Regions from separate parts of the Arthrobacter gengyunqii genome, predicted to be linked through region 2. Evidence: riboswitches for the same ligand, from Rfam matches in the RefSeq annotation. Region 2 holds a riboswitch; the other holds the start of a gene.

Region 1 (5,189 bases), 1.3 Mb from region 2:
CGCCCCACGGAATCCCCGTACGGGAATCCCATACCCGGCCTCGAAGAAATTGGCGGCGTGGCCGCCGAACTGTTCCATCAGGGGGTCACCAACCTCGTGGCGGCGGTTGCCGCGGTCGAGCCCGGAACCAAGATGCAGCTGGTCCGGCTGGCCGAACCGGTCCAGGTGGAGCCGGAGCTGCTCACCCAGCTTGATGAGGCCGGGATGCGTCCGGGTGCCGAGATCACTGCGGAGGTGGTTGCAGGCTACATTTCGGTCCGCGTCCCGGGGATTGAAGGCGCCTTGGAGCTCCCTCCAGAGGTGGCCTCCCACGTGTTTGTGTCCACCGCTGGATAACGGAATGGTCTCTTTTGGCCTCCTTAACCTATAGTGACTTACTGACGTTGAAATAACACCGTTATCCGGGCCTTACGCCGAACCCTGCCACTGGCCCGGAATTGCAGACTTCAGGCAGGGGCGGAGGACCCATCAACTGGCAGCCAAGGCTGCCTCGGGGTGAAGCCTCCAGCATCAACACAGCGTCCGCACAAGCGGCCGGTGTTGAGTGTGGGGCCGAGTTTTCTCTACTCGAATCCGACAGCTAACTTCGCAGGCATATGAGAGAGGTATACCTTGTCGAAGCATGCTGCCCCGGGCAGGCGCCGCGCGTCCGCCCCGGCTCCGGCTCCACGCCCACGGAACGGCCAGTCCTCCGGACGCCGTCGTGCGGAAACGAAGAGCCATTCTTTTGGTGACACCGCCCAGAAGGTCGCCATCACCGCCGCAACATCCGGCCTGATTCTCACCGTTGCAATTCCCACCACCGCCGCAGTCAGCGAGCCTGTGCAGGAGATGCAGCCCGTCGCGGCTGAAGCCCCCGTGGTGTCCGCTGATCCCGATGCAGCCGTTACCTTCGAGCGCGCCGCCCTGAGCAGTAAATTCGACCCGGAAGCGAAACTTCGCCACGTGGTTGTTGCCTCCGGTTCGGCGATCTCCGCCGGTGCTGCCAAGGGCACACTGGCCAAACCGCTGGCCGCCGATCTTGTGGAAACCTCGGGCTTCGGCTACCGCGTCAGCCCCATTACGGGCACCGCCGGCGAGATGCACCGCGGCCAGGACTTCTCGGCTGCCTGCGGAACTGATGTCACCGCAGCCGCATCCGGCACCGTTACCTTCTCGGGATGGCACGCCTACGGCGGAGGCAACCGCGTGGTCGTGGATCACGGCAATGGCGTGGAAACCACCTACAATCACATGTCCGCCCTGGCCGTGGCTGTGGGGGCCACGGTGGAGCGCGGCGACCTGGTGGGTGCCAGCGGCACCACGGGTGCCTCCACGGGCTGCCATCTGCACTTTGAGGTCATGGTGAACGGCGAGGTTGTTGACCCGCTGGGCTGGTTGTGACCGCAGGATAACCATTTCGTGACCTGAACGTGACATTCCAGAGATGTTGTTGTAAGGTCATCCTCGTGCCTGATCGGCCAAAGATCAGGCACTCTCGAACAGATCGCCGAGCTCTGCCACTGTTTGAGGTCCGTTCGCAACATCGCATGGCAGAGGCGGGGGAACCACATTCGGGTTTCGCAAGAAGCCCTAGGGGTTAAGTTGCAAGGCTTCGCAGCCAGCAACCGGGTGACTCCCATCCGAATCCGACAGCTCACCTCGTAGGCATTGGGAGAGGCAAACTTGTGTCATCAGTAGCTCACGGCCGCCGTCGCGCGGCCTCCGTCCAGACGAGCCCAATTTCAGCACTATCCCGGGCCGTCACCTCCAACGTTGGAACCATGGGCCGCCAGGCCGCAGTCGTCGTCGCCGCATCAGGCCTCGTACTGGCCGCTGGTCTTCCCGCCCAGGCAGCCGTCAGCACCGATCGACAGGCCCTCGAAGCCACCGCGCTGAGTGCCGTAACCACCACCGGAGCCGTCTCGGTCTCCGCACAGGCACCCTTTGAACTGGCCACGATTGAGCCGGTTTCTGCTGTGTCCGGCGCTGAATACCGCGCTCAGGTTGCAGCCGAAGAAGCTGCTGCTGCCGCAGCAGCCGTTGCGCAGGAGCAGGCTGCCGTCCAGGCTCAGCAGGCCGCCGCTGTGCAGGCTTCCGCCGCAACGGCGCAGCAGGCTGTCGCCGTTCAGACCCAGTCAGCAGCCCCGGCCGCAACCACAGTTGCGCCGGCAGTGACCGCCGCACCCCAGGCTTCGGCACCCGCTCCCGCCCCGGCGGCCAGCGGCGTGGGCGCAGCGCTCGTCGCTTCGGCCTACTCCCAGATCGGCGTCGCCCAGGACTGCACCGCCATGGTGGAGAAGGCCCTGCGCTCGGTTGGCAAGTCGGTTGGCGACCTCGCCCCCGCACAGTTCTTCGCTTACGGCACGGTTGTGGGCTCGCCCCAGCCCGGCGACCTCGTCATCACCTCCGGCCACGTAGCGATCTACGTGGGCAACGGCCAGGTCATCAGCGGCGGCTTCGACGGCATGAACACCGTTCTGCACCCGCTGTCCTACCTCGGCGGCGCAAGCTTCGTCCGCGTCAGCTAAGACCAGTTGCAGATATCGGAGATCGCACCCGCATGACTTCTACAACTGAGCGCGCCCGGCACCGGGCGCCGGTGGAACGCACCGCCCCGCTGAGCGCCCTGGCCCAGGCAGTGTCCGCCAATGCCGGAACCGTCGGACGGCAGGCAGCCGTGGTTGTTGCCGCGTCAGGCCTGGTTCTGACCTCCGGCGTTGCGGCCAATGCAACTGGTTCCGACGTTGTCCGCGATGTTCAGACCAGCACGCTGGACCTGAGCGCCGCCGCACAGCTGACGGTTCCGGCAACAGCCGAAGTCAGTTTTGACCGTCCGGCCGTGGCCGGCGTCATCGTAGCTCCGGAAGCACCTGAGTTTGCGGTTCAGTCCCAAACGGAAGCCCCGCTTCAGGACGCTTCGGAGGCCTACACCGCGCAGGCTTCCGTGGCCTCCAACGCCGTCCCGGCGCAGTCCAATGCCCCGGCGGCATCGGGTACGGCAGCCATCATTGCAGCAGCTGCCTACGCGCAGCTGGGTGTGTCGCAGGACTGCACCATGCTGGTCACCAACTCGTTGGCGGCCGCGGGCATCAGCTTCCACGACTGGCCTGCCGGCTACCTGTCCCTGGGCAGCACCGTCAGTGCCTCGCAGGCTGTTCCGGGCGACCTGATCTATTACGCCGACGGCGGCATGGGCATGGCTCACATTGCTGTGTACATCGGCAACGGCCAGGCCATCCATGGCGGCTTCAACGGCAACTCCACGGTTGTGGCCCCCGCCGAGCTCGGCTCGGGCGGCGTCTACATCCGGGTTGGCTAGGCTGCGCGCCGCGTACGCAGCCTAACTGCCGGTCCGCCGGCTGCTTGCTGTCAAGGGTTTCTCCTTCGGGAGGAACCCTTGACCCGTTTAAACCCGCGTCCGGTGCTGGAAATGGCGGAGACCCGGATCGAGGCATACCCTTTCCATAGATCATCTGATGCGCCGTCCCCATCGGCAGGTTTCCTCCCGCCGATGGACGGCAGGCGAAGAGGAAAACGTGTATGCGCACTCTCGTTCTGAATGCCGGCTATGAGCCGCTGGCCGTCGTGAGCTTCCGCCGGGCACTGGTGCTGGTATTGGCGGGCAAGGCCAGCGTGGTTGCCGAGGACGGGGATCCCGTGGTGGGACCCACGGAGATCCTGCCCCGGCCGTCCGTGATCCTGCTGCACCGGTACGTGAAGATTCCCTACCGTGAAGGCACCGCGGCCACGCGGCGCGGCGTCCTGCGGCGGGACGGGCACCAGTGCGCTTACTGCGGCAAGGCAGCGTCCACGGTGGACCATGTCCTGCCCAAGGCCAGGGGAGGGGCCGACAGCTGGGAAAACATGGTGGCCTGCTGCCTGCGCTGCAACAATGCAAAAGGAGACAGAACCTTGCAACAGCTGGGCTGGCAGCTTCGGTTCCTTCCCCAGCCGCCGCGGGGGGCGCGCTGGCAAATCCGCGAACTTGAACGGCCGGCGCCCCAGTGGAACCAGTTCCTTGACGCCGGCACGGCAGCGTGAGGAGCGGGACCGGTCCGGCGGCCGGGGACACCGCATATCAGGCCATTATTCTTGCCGGCGGACGTTCCTCGCGGCTGGGCGGGACACCCAAGGCCCTGCTGGAATCATCCGGGCGCACGCTCCTGGCAGTGGCGCTTGAGGCAGCATCAGGGGCACGCGCATGCGCCGTCGCGGGGCCTCCGGAGCTGTCCGCAGCCGTGGAAGCGGCAGGAGTCCCCACACTGCTGGTCCGGGAGGAGCCGCCCTTTTCCGGTCCGGCTGCTGCCGTGGCGGCAGCGTGGAGCGCTCTGGTGCTGAAGGACAAGGAAGCGGGAAGGCCGCAGCCGGAATGGACTCTGGTCCTGGCCTGCGACATGCCCTTCATCGCACAGGCTGTGGCTGCGCTGCTCGCCGAGGCCCGCAGCGTCCAGATCCATCCCCTGCCCCCGTCGCTCCTCTCCTTGGACGAAACCGGAAGGGAACAGCCATTGGCTGCCTTGTATCGCACGGAGGCTCTGGCATCCGCCGTCGGCTCGATCGACAGGCCTGACGGACTGGAAAACCTCTCAATGAAGCGGCTCCTTGCTAGGGTGCAATGGAGGAACGTTGCGGTGCCGCCCAACAGCACGGCGGACATAGACACCTGGGAAGACGCCGGCCGCTGGTCGGTGAAACCCGGAATCGCCGGAATCCCGGATGTGCCTGCAACGGAGAATTAGGGCGTGTATTTCAGCGCCGGTGAAGGAGCAGGGAATGGCAAGCCAGGAAGAGGAACTCGAGGCGTGGTGCGGCAGGCTGCTTCGCGCATTGGAGCTTGAAGGAACGCCGGTGGACGTCAGCGCAGTGTTGCAGCTGGCCTCCGTTGCGGCGCACACGGTGGTCCGCCCCGCAGCGCCGGTAACCACGTTTGTCGCCGGATTTGCGGCAGGCCTCGCGGCAGGAAGCGGCCAGGCGAACGACGCCGTGGCCATGGGCGCGGCGATGCGTGTGGCCACCCGCGAATGCAAGAACTACGGCGAAACCGGAGACATTGATGACCACTGACAATTCCACACCCGTAATACTTCCACTGCAGCCGAACGCCGCTTGGGAACATGCCCGCAGCGCAGCGTTTTCCGCCGGCAGGCCGCTTCCCTATGAAACCGTCCCGCTGGCCGAGGCACTGGGGCAGATCCTCGCGCTGGACG
Region 2 (5,189 bases):
CGCCAACGCCCTGGACTATGCCCGCTCACAGGTGCGCTTCTCGGTTCTGAAAAGCGGGCGGGACGCCGTTATCCGGGTCTCCGACGACGGGCCGGGGTTTCCGCCGGGGTTCAGCCGGCAGGCCTTTGAACGGTTTGCCTCAGCCCGGGACCGGGCGGAGCCGAAACCCCGCGACGACGGGGCGGGAGCGGCACCGAGGCATTACGGTCTGGGCCTGGCGCTCGTAGCGGAAATTGCTGCACGGTACGGCGGCAGCGTCAGTGCCCTGCCGGCGGTGAATGGGACCGGGGGAGTGCTGGAGGTTCGGCTGCCGGCTACCCGGAGGCACTCCGGCTCCACAGGACGGGAAGTCTAAGAAATCTCGAAGAAACAGTTCCGAGAATGGTGGTGTAACCAATCCACTAATCGGAGGTGAGTAACACTATGGCTTTCCGGGACAAGGCTCGGGGTCCACTTGGGTGGATTCTCGGCATCGTGGGAGGTCTGGCACTGCTGGTCGGTTCCTTTTTCGCCGGCATGGCCACTGCTGATACGGCTGCGGACCAGGAACAGGCGTCAGTGACCGAGCAGCAGGAAGATCAGCAAGGTCAGGACAACGAGCAGCACCGCAAGGGTGAGCGCCATCAAGACGACGGCACCGACGCCGACTCTGACGCGCAGAAGCAAGACACGGATTCCGATCAGGACTCCGGTTCGAAGCCCGGCAAGGGAATGCGCGATGGCGAGGACGGCCCCGCTGAGGACGGCACCGGCGACGACGGCACCGCTGAGGATGCGCCTGAACGTGGACATGGCGGCCGTCACCACGACGGCCAGCCGGACCACGGCACCGATGAAGACGGCACGCGCGATGACGGTCACCACGGCAAAGAGCAGAAGCAGGACGGAGACACCACGCAGGACGCTCCGGCAGCCTGACAGCTTCCGGCACAGCACCGGCAGACAACGAACAGACAACAATCAGACACAAAGAAAACGCCCGGCCATCTGGCCGGGCGTTCCCTTGTGCATTCATCGAACGGCGCGGGTCCGTTCGCTTCCCGCGCCTTTCGATGCGCGCTACAGCTGCGTGATTAGGCTACGCGGTAGTAGACAGCGCCGGAACCGACGTTGGCGCTCTGCTGGACAGTCTGGTTGCCGTTCCATCCGCTGTGGATGGCCTGTCCGTCGCCCACGTAGATGGCGATGTGAGCCAAGCCCATGCCGCCGTCGGCGTAGTAGATGATGTCGCCGGGCTGGGGATCAGAAACCGGGGTGCCATAGGCTGCCAGCTGTGCCGGAGCCAGGTCGCCAACCGAGTGGCCTGCTGCCCGGAGGGCAACTTCCACCAGCACGGTGCAGTCCTGGGCAGCGCCCAACTGGGCATAGGCGGAGTTCAGCATGATCGAGTTCGTGCCCGAAACAGCTGCACCGGCGGGAGCCGGCGTCACAGCGGAAGCCTGCGTGCTGAAGGTGCTGAAGTCAGCTGCGGCCGGGGAAGCCTCGACCGGGGCTGCTTCGACCGGTGCGGCATAGGCTTCAGCGGCAGCGGCAGGAGCCGCGTAGACAGCAGCCGGTGCTACAGCAGCGCCGCCGGCGTACGTGATGACATCACCGGGGTAGATGATGGATTCCAGCGCCAGGCCGTTCTGCGTCAGAATATCGGTCAGGGACACGCCGTACGTTGAGGCGACTGCACTCAGCGTATCGCCGGACTGGACGACGTGGGTGGATGCGGCCTGAGCGGCGGCCGGAGCGGCCGGTGCTGCAGCGGGGGCTGCGAAAGCTGCCGGCGCGCTGTAGGACTCGGTGGAGTCGTTGGATGTGACGCCTGCCGAAGCAGGAGCGGCCAGACCCAGCATCAGGCCGGAGCCTGCAGCCATGACGGCAGCGGCGCTGCCGATGGTGCGGGCTTTGCCCAACACGGTGTTGTTCTCGGCACGGTGGCGTCCACGGGTGTTATTGAAAGACAAAATGAGTACCTCTCCCGATACCTGCGAGGTGAGCTGTCGGATGCGGATGGGAGTCATCCGGTCCGCCAAAGGAATCCCTTGGCTGACTTAACCCCAAGGATTCAAAGGAACCCGAAGTTGGTTCCCCCGCCCCTGCCGAAGTGTGTTAATTGTTGACCTTGGCAAGCGGCAGAGTTAGGTAACAAGCCAAGGACGCCGTATCAATCAACGGCATGAATCCACCGTAAAGGATGATTACGGTGCGATAACTATTTAGTAACGAACGTCGCAGAGGCCTGTGCGTGGCGCCGCTATGTGGTATGGGTGGCCGGCGGCACAAAACCGTCTAGGCGGAAGCATCCTGCTGGCGGTCGACGGCGGCGGATGAGAAGTCCCCGTAGGCCTGAATAACGTCCCCTGGAGCCAGCCTCAACCCGCGGGCAACGCCGCTGCCCCTGAGCATGGACCCTCGTTTTTCCGGGGGATTTGAGGTGTGATCCCCGCCATCGGCAAGGATTACCGACTCCGCCTGCACTGCACCGAGAATCTGGGACCCGGAGCCCAGGACCGAGCGTCCCGACACAACCGCACCCTGGCCCAGCCGGGCCTTGTCGCCTACGGCCACTGCATCGGCACGCCCGGCCGTGAGCTGGACACCGCCCGGACCCAGGGAGATGTCGGATCCGAGGAGCAGCATCCCGCCGTTTTCAGCAGAGAGGAACGCACCGGGATAAAACACGTTGCGTTCTCCAATAACACAGGAGCTTTGGCTGTCCACGGCAATGACGGTGCCCGGATAAAACACGTTTCCGGCTCCCAGCTGAACTTTGCGGGAAATCAGTGTGGATGACGGATCAAGGATCTGCTGCGTGGCGCAAAGCTGAAGGATTTCCGCGACTGTGAGGTAACCGAGTTCTTCGCGAATGTTGTCGGCATCGTTTCGCTTGGCCTCAGGCATGTCCTTCTCTTTCTTCGTCATCGTGCCGGACCGCGAATACATCAGCTTGGAACCGGTGCTCTTAGCCTACCCGTCCCCACCTCCCTCTGCGGCGGGCGGAATACGGGAATCAGCATTACATCAGGCGCTGCTTGTTTGTCCAGAGTGCAGGTGTACGGGGTGGGGAGGCCAAAACAATATCCTTCGAAGCGAATGATAAAGAACGCGCGGTTTCCATATGCTGCGAAGGAATTAGGACCGGAGATAGGCCAGGGTGGCCAGCACCCGGCGGTGGCCGCTGTCCGACGGAGCAAGGCCCAGTTTCGCGAATATGTTGCCGATATGTTTACTGACCGCGGTCTCTGAAACGGAAATGGCTTTCGCTATTGCTGCGTTGCCCAGGCCTTCCGCCACCAGCCCCAGCACCTCGAATTCACGCGGAGTCAGCGACCTGACGGGGTCCCGGGTACTGCGCCGGCTGAACAACTGGGCAATGACTTCGGGATCCATGACGGTTCCGCCGGCCAGGACTCGGCGCAACCCGTCCACGAAATCACCCACCTTGCCCACGCGTTCCTTTAACAGATAGCCCACACCCTGGGCTCCGGAGGCCAGGAGACGGGCGGCATAACGGTCCTCAACATAGGAGGACAGAACAAGGACGGGGAAATCCGGCACCCGAGACCGCAATTCCAGCGCGGCCCGGAGCCCTTCATTGGTGAACGACGGCGGCATCCTCACATCCAGGACAGCGCCGTCCGCGGTGCCGGGCTCAAAGGCAGCGAGCAGGTCGTCGGCGTTGTCCGCGGAACCGGCAATCTCGAATCCCTCGCCCTGCAGCAGCAACTCCAGTCCCGCCCGCAGCAGCGCGTCGTCTTCGGCAATCAGAAGTCGCATGGCAGATCGACCCTCAGCTCGGTTGGTCCGCCGGACGGACTGGTGACTCGCAGGGTGCCACCAAAGGCAGCGGCCCGGCGTGCGATCCCGGCAAGTCCGGTGCCGGTTGCAAGTCCGGTTCCAACGCCGGAGCCGCTGGCGGTGCGGGGCGGAATGGCTGCGCCGCCGCGGCCGTCGTCGTTCACCCGGATCACCAGCAGATCTTCGCCCGGCACGGATTCCGTGCGCAGCACCACACCAATTCGCGACGCATCAGAGTGTTTTGCGGCGTTGGTCAAGGCCTCGGCCAGCACAAAGTAAGCGGCCGATTCCACCGCCGCCGGAGCCCGCAGCAGACCGTGCACGTCCAGGGAACAGGGGATGGGTGACCTGCTGGTCAGCGCTGACGCGGCTCCGCCGAGACCCAGTTCATCAAGGATGGGCGGATAGATGTCATGCACGGCTTCGCGCAGCCCGGCCAGGGCTTCCGTTGCGGCGTCCTGGGCGCGCCCGATGAAGGGCACCGCCGCCGCAGGGTCCGTCTCCGCCGCCCGCTGGGCCAGCCCGAGCATCATGACCACGCCCACCAGCCGGTTCTGTGCGCCGTCGTGCAGTTCCCGTTCAATCCGGCGCAGCTCCGCAGCATGCGCGGTCAGCGCGCTGGCGCGGGCAGCAGACAGATCCTGGATCCGGCGGGAGAGCTCGTCGTACCGGCGGGGAGAGAGGATCGCCAGCGTTCCGGTGCTGAGCCGCCGCGCCAGCCAGGGCAACAGCATCCAACCGGTCACGCCGTAGGCAACCCCCAGCAGGACAGTGGCGGCTGCGGCCAACCAGCTCGTCACAGGAAACGCCAGCTCAAGAGGTGCCTGCGGCGGAAACAGCGGCCACCACGGCGCCGCAAACACATACAGCACCGCAGCCAGCGGCAACCCCACGGCCAGACACCCGGCCAGCAGGGCAAAGGCGCAGTGAAACAACAACCACGACGCGTCCCGCTTGGTCTCCGGAGAGCTCACCAGAGCCGCCACTTCACCAAAAGTGTGCCGCCCGTCCAACCTGCGGCGGTCGAAGGGCACGACGGCGGCCGTATAGGCAGCGGCGCGCGCCTGGGCCCGTGCACCCAACAGGTTCAGCGTTTGCAGCAGGCGGGGAACCGGATACAGGCCAACACCCAGCGGCAGGAAAGGAAGCAGTACGACGCCGGCCACAAGGAGTCCCAGCGACGTCAGCCAATGCCAGCCCTCGCGCAGCAGAAAGCCGGCAGCTTTGATGCGGGTCTCCAAGCTGGCACGGGCGGGAAGTATCACCTGCCTGATTATGCCCTGCCCCGCTCCCAGTCTTGGTATAGCCAGCTATACCAAGGATTGGGTTGGTGGCTGTATGGGACTGCCCGTACCGGATCCGTAGCGTCGAAGACAGTAAAAGTGCAGCGGCAATCACCCGCT

What was found. A riboswitch is a leader RNA that binds a small molecule or an ion and turns the genes downstream of it on or off. The one in region 2 is predicted to bind cyclic di-AMP.
Region 1: it holds a riboswitch for cyclic di-AMP, as region 2 does, so the genes downstream of both, MUG94_RS02525 (NlpC/P60 family protein) here and MUG94_RS08280 (C40 family peptidase) in region 2, are expected to answer to the same signal.

Annotation. Positions count from the first base shown of each region.
Region 1 is NZ_CP095461.1:527,310-532,498, forward strand. It holds gene MUG94_RS02515 (iron-dependent transcriptional repressor DtxR) at 1-336, shown strand, start outside; cyclic di-AMP (ydaO/yuaA leader) riboswitch at 429-610, shown strand; gene MUG94_RS02520 (M23 family metallopeptidase) at 613-1,383, shown strand; cyclic di-AMP (ydaO/yuaA leader) riboswitch at 1,502-1,664, shown strand; gene MUG94_RS02525 (NlpC/P60 family protein) at 1,764-2,510, shown strand; gene MUG94_RS02530 (NlpC/P60 family protein) at 2,543-3,301, shown strand; gene MUG94_RS02535 (HNH endonuclease) at 3,523-4,023, shown strand; gene mobA (molybdenum cofactor guanylyltransferase) at 4,020-4,721, shown strand; gene MUG94_RS02545 (DUF6457 domain-containing protein) at 4,756-5,046, shown strand; gene MUG94_RS02550 (molybdopterin molybdotransferase MoeA) at 5,036-5,189, shown strand, end outside.
Region 2 is NZ_CP095461.1:1,806,291-1,811,479, forward strand. It holds gene MUG94_RS08270 (sensor histidine kinase) at 1-355, shown strand, start outside; gene MUG94_RS08275 (hypothetical protein) at 412-918, shown strand; gene MUG94_RS08280 (C40 family peptidase) at 1,074-1,952, opposite strand; cyclic di-AMP (ydaO/yuaA leader) riboswitch at 1,957-2,110, opposite strand; gene MUG94_RS08285 (hypothetical protein) at 2,278-2,889, opposite strand; gene MUG94_RS08290 (response regulator) at 3,121-3,765, opposite strand; gene MUG94_RS08295 (sensor histidine kinase) at 3,753-5,051, opposite strand.